2 regions of the Pelagibius sp. CAU 1746 genome follow, and region 2 is predicted to be linked to the other one. Evidence: predicted binding sites of a transcription regulator. Region 2 holds the regulator's gene; the other holds the start of a gene.
The links. The regulator PhoB, encoded in region 2, activates phosphate uptake and scavenging genes when phosphate is short. The targets are predictions, from matches to a motif close to TNTCATAAAACTGTCA.
Positions count from the first base shown of each region.

Region 1: a site for PhoB is predicted at 850-865, ahead of AAFN88_RS16015 (DUF1045 domain-containing protein). Genes of this name have one in related genera too.

Region 1 covers NZ_JBDOQT010000001.1:3,359,303-3,361,499, reverse strand. Annotated here, with positions in the region: gene AAFN88_RS16015 (DUF1045 domain-containing protein) at 1-767, opposite strand, end outside; gene AAFN88_RS16010 (UDP-2,3-diacylglucosamine diphosphatase) at 1,107-1,907, shown strand; gene AAFN88_RS16005 (glycosyltransferase family 1 protein) at 1,922-2,197, shown strand, end outside.
Region 2 covers NZ_JBDOQT010000001.1:634,504-636,700, reverse strand. Annotated here, with positions in the region: gene AAFN88_RS02895 (bifunctional acetate--CoA ligase family protein/GNAT family N-acetyltransferase) at 1-590, shown strand, start outside; gene phoB (phosphate regulon transcriptional regulator PhoB) at 716-1,408, opposite strand; gene phoU (phosphate signaling complex protein PhoU) at 1,405-2,154, opposite strand; gene pstB (phosphate ABC transporter ATP-binding protein PstB) at 2,192-2,197, opposite strand, start outside.

The sequences.
Region 1 (2,197 bases), 2.7 Mb from region 2:
GAGAGCGTTGCTCCTGATGCACCGCCGGCGCTTTTCTCGAAAGGGGCGGCGGGCTCGCCGGCGAGGCGGAACCGGTCCACCAGGGTGAAGGGCGCCTCGGTCGAGTTCTGACTATAGAGGCATATCTCGGTAACCGGAACGGGGTCCGCAAGCACCGGCCGGAACAGGGTTTGCAAATCGTTCCGCAGTGCCTCGCGCCGCCCCTGGTCGGCGATCGGGCCGGTGAGGGTCATATGGAACCGGAACTCGTCCAGCACGTAAGGATAACCCCAGGTCCGCAGCAGTTCCTCCTGGCGGAGCGACAGTTCTGCCGCGAGGCGCCGCTGCAGGTCGGCCTCGCTCGGTGGGGCGCGCAGGCCGTCGAGGTCCCGCACCGATGCTGCGGCCAAGCTCTCCATCTCCGGCGACGCCGTTGAGAGGGTCAAGGCAAGAAAGGGCCCGATGGCCGAGACCTCCAGCGGCGGGGCCAGGAAGGCCTGCCGTCCGGCGGCGAAGGCGCCGAGACTGTCGTGGAGGTGCCGGAGGGAGGCTCCGGGCGCCAGCCGAAAGGGAGCTTTCAAGGTTGCATGGAAGCCATAGTGCCGCGGGCTGCCGGTGAACGACGAGATGTCCTCGGCGGTCCAGCCCTCCAGCAGCGGCTGCTCGAGCGTTTCGCCGCTCTCGCAGTCGCGTCCCAGCCAGCGTTGCGCCAGGCGCCACAAGGCGCAGGCGCGCGGCGGCGCGTAGTAGACCGCATAGCGGGGCTGGGGCGGTTGGGAGACGGTCACGGCAAGACTCAGCTCGTTCTCGGCAGGGGGGAGGCTGACTTCTTGTAGCCAGTGCCGGGGCCGCCGTACAGGCCCCTAACGCTTACCGTTTCGTGACAAGAAGTCCCCGATGCCGATTCGAGACGGCCTTGCCACGGCCGCAGCCCGCCGTCACCCTTTACCGGCCGGAACCCCCCAAGACAAAGCCAAGATGACACTTCAGTGATGGTATCATGACCCTGCCGTTATAATTGCGCCAACTTGGCCCCGGTAGCCTTGTACTGTAACGGGCTGTTGCTATAAGCCGCGGAAAGATCGCTGGTTTTCCTGCGATCCACTCGATTTCTGCGGATCCGGAACATGGACGGCCTGACACGCTATTCCCGACCTTCGCGCTACCGTGCGGTCTTCATCTCCGACATCCACCTCGGGACCCGCGGGTGCAAAGCGGACTACCTGCTGGACTTCATCAGGCACACCGACTGCGAGACCATGTATCTGGTCGGCGACATCGTCGACGGCTGGCGCCTGAAGCGCACCTGGTATTGGCCCCAGGCACACAACGACGTGGTGCAGAAGCTGCTGCGCAAGGTGCGCAAGGGCATGAAGCTCGTCTACGTGCCCGGCAATCACGACGAGTTCCTGCGCGACTACCTTGGGAGTCACTTCGGCGGTGTCGAGGTGAAGAAGGAGGCGGTTCACGAGACCGCCGACGGCAAACGCCTGCTGGTGATCCACGGCGATGAGTTCGACGGTGTGGTGAAGTATGCGCGCTGGCTGGCGCTGCTGGGCGACTGGGCCTACGTCACCATGCTGCACGTCAACACCTGGTTCAACTACCTGCGCCGCAAGCTGGGCTTCGGCTACTGGTCGCTGTCGGCCTACCTGAAGCACCGGGTGAAGAACGCTGTCCAGTTCATCAGCAATTTCGAGGAAGCGGTGGTCGACGAGGCGCGGCGCCGGGGCGCCGACGGCGTGGTCTGCGGCCACATCCACTTGGCGGAAATGCGCATGATCGACGGCATCCTCTATATCAACGACGGCGACTGGGTGGAGAGCTGCACCGCCCTGGTCGAGCACATGGACGGCCGGCTGGAGATCCTGCCCTGGGCGGAGCTGCGCGCCTTCCCGATGCTGGAGCCGGTCACGGTGGCGGCCTGAGGTCTTCAGAACACATGAAAATCCTGCTGGCGAGCGACGCTTGGCACCCGCAGATCAACGGCGTGGTGCGGACCCTGAACCGCGTGCGCGAGGAACTGGAGGCCCGGGGCCACAGCTTCGAGGTGATCTGCCCCGGCCAGTTCCGCACCTTTCCCTGTCCGTCCTATCCGGAGATCCGCTTGGCGGTGCTGCCCGGGATCGGCATGGCCAAACGCATCGAGGCGCTGGGCGCCGATGCCATCCACATCGCCACGGAAGGCCCCATCGGCCTGGCGGTCAGGAACTACTGC
Region 2 (2,197 bases):
GCGAAGAGGCCGGCAGGCTCTGCGGCGCCGACCGCTTGGCGATCCGTCCTTATCCCAAGGCGTTGGAGCAGACCTTCGCCCTGCCGGACGGGCAAAAGATCTTCCTGCGCCCGCTGCGCCCCGAGGATGCCGAGGCCCTGCGCGAAGGTTTTCGGCACATGGATCCGGAAGACGTGCGCATGCGCTTTTTCGCGCAGATGCGCGAGATGCCGCCGGACTTGGCGGCACGCCTCACGCAGCTCGACTACGACCGCGAAATGGCGCTGGCCGCCTTCCCGGCGCCAGGCGAGGACCACAGCGCCAAGGGCGGAGACCGCGGCGGCCTGGGCGTGGTGCGACTGGTCGCCGACCCGGACAACCAGCGCGCCGAGTTCGCCATCGCCATCCGCTCCGACGCCAAGGGCCGCGGCCTGGGCCGCGCGCTGATGGAGCGCATCATGGACTTCGCGGTGAGGCGGGGCCTCAGCGAAGTTTGGGGCGACGTGCTGGCCGACAACGCGCGCATGTTGGCGCTCTGCGACGAGCTGGGCTTTCAACGCGGCGCACCGGAAGACGGCATAATCCGCGTCCGCCGCCCGCTGCGCGAGTAACTGCTCGGAGATTGCGGTGCATCCTTCGAGATGGCGCTGCCGCGCCTCCTCAGGATGAGGCAGGAGCTTAGTTGACCTCATGCTGAGGAGTGAGCGTCAGCGAGCGTCTCGAAGCACGAGGTCATTCAGGCACTGGGCCGGTCGAGGGAGTAGCCGGCCGAGCGCACGGTGCGGATCAGATCCTCCTCGCCGCTTTGGTTCAGCGCCTTGCGCAGCCGGCGGATGTGGACGTCGACGGTGCGCGGCTCCACGTAGACGTCGCGGCCCCAGACCGAATCCAGAAGCTGCTCGCGGGTGAAGACGCGACCGGGGTGTTGCATCAGGTGGCGCAGCAGGCGGAACTCCGTCGGGCCCAGATGGATGTCCTGGCCATTGCGTTTGACGCGGTGCGCCGCCAGGTCCATGGCCAGGTCCTCGAAGGTCAGCATCTCGCTGCTCAGCTCCGGCTTGCTCCGGCGCAGCACCGCGTTGACGCGTGCGATCATCTCCGCCGGCGAGAAGGGCTTGGTGATGTAGTCGTCGCAACCGCTGTCCAGCCCGCGCAGCTTGTCGCTCTCCTCGCCGCGCGCCGTCAACATGATGATCGGCACGCGCTTGGTTTCCGATTTGCTGCGCAACTGCCGGCAAACCTCGATGCCGGACATCAGCGGCAGCATCCAGTCCAGCAGGATCAGGTCCGGCACCTCTTCGGCGGCCGCCACAAGGGCCTCCTCGCCGTCGCCCGCGGTGTTTATGCGGAAGCCCGCACTTTCAAGGTTGTAGCGCAGCATCGTGACCAGGGCCTCCTGGTCCTCGACGATCAGGACAAGAGGTTTCATGCGCCCTCCCCGTCTTCCGTGCCGCCTTCCTCAACGTCTTCCGGATTCATGATCTGGAAACTGGAGAGGTCGTTCTTCGGGCGGCCGCCTTGGATGCGCTTTCCGGTCGTAAGATAGTGTGTCGTCTCGGCGATGTTAGTGGCGTGATCGCCGATGCGCTCGATGTTCTTGGCAATGAACAGCAAATGCGTGCAGGGCGTGATGTTGCGCGGGTCTTCCATCATGTAGGTGAGGAGCTCGCGGAACAGCGCCGTGTACATCTCGTCGACCTCTTCGTCGCGGTGCCAGACGTCGATCGCGCGGTTGGGGTCGTGGTTGGCGTAGGCGTCGAGCACGTCCTTGATGATCGCCTGCACCAGCTTGGCCATGCGCGGGATGGAGCGCGTCGCCTCGTGGGGCGCAAGCTGGTTGAGGGCCAAGGTGCGCTTGGCGACGTTCTTGGCATAGTCGCCGATGCGCTCCAGGTCGCTCGAAATCTTCAGCGCCGAAATCACTTCGCGCAGATCGTTGGCCATGGGCTGGCGCAGCGCCAGGGTGCGCACCGCGTTCTCGTCCAGCTCCAGGTCCATCTCGTCGATGGCCTCGTCACCCGCGACCACCTTCTGCGCCAGCTCCGAATCGCGGCGCGCCAGAGCGTCGATCGCATTGGCCATCTGGGCCTCGGCGAGACCGCCCATGCGCAGCACGATGGCGTTGAGTTGCTGCAGTTCCTCGTCGAAGGATTTGACGATGTGGTTGGCGCTCATGCTTGCCTGCCCTTCGCGTCTCGTGTTTGTCCAGGGGTCAGCC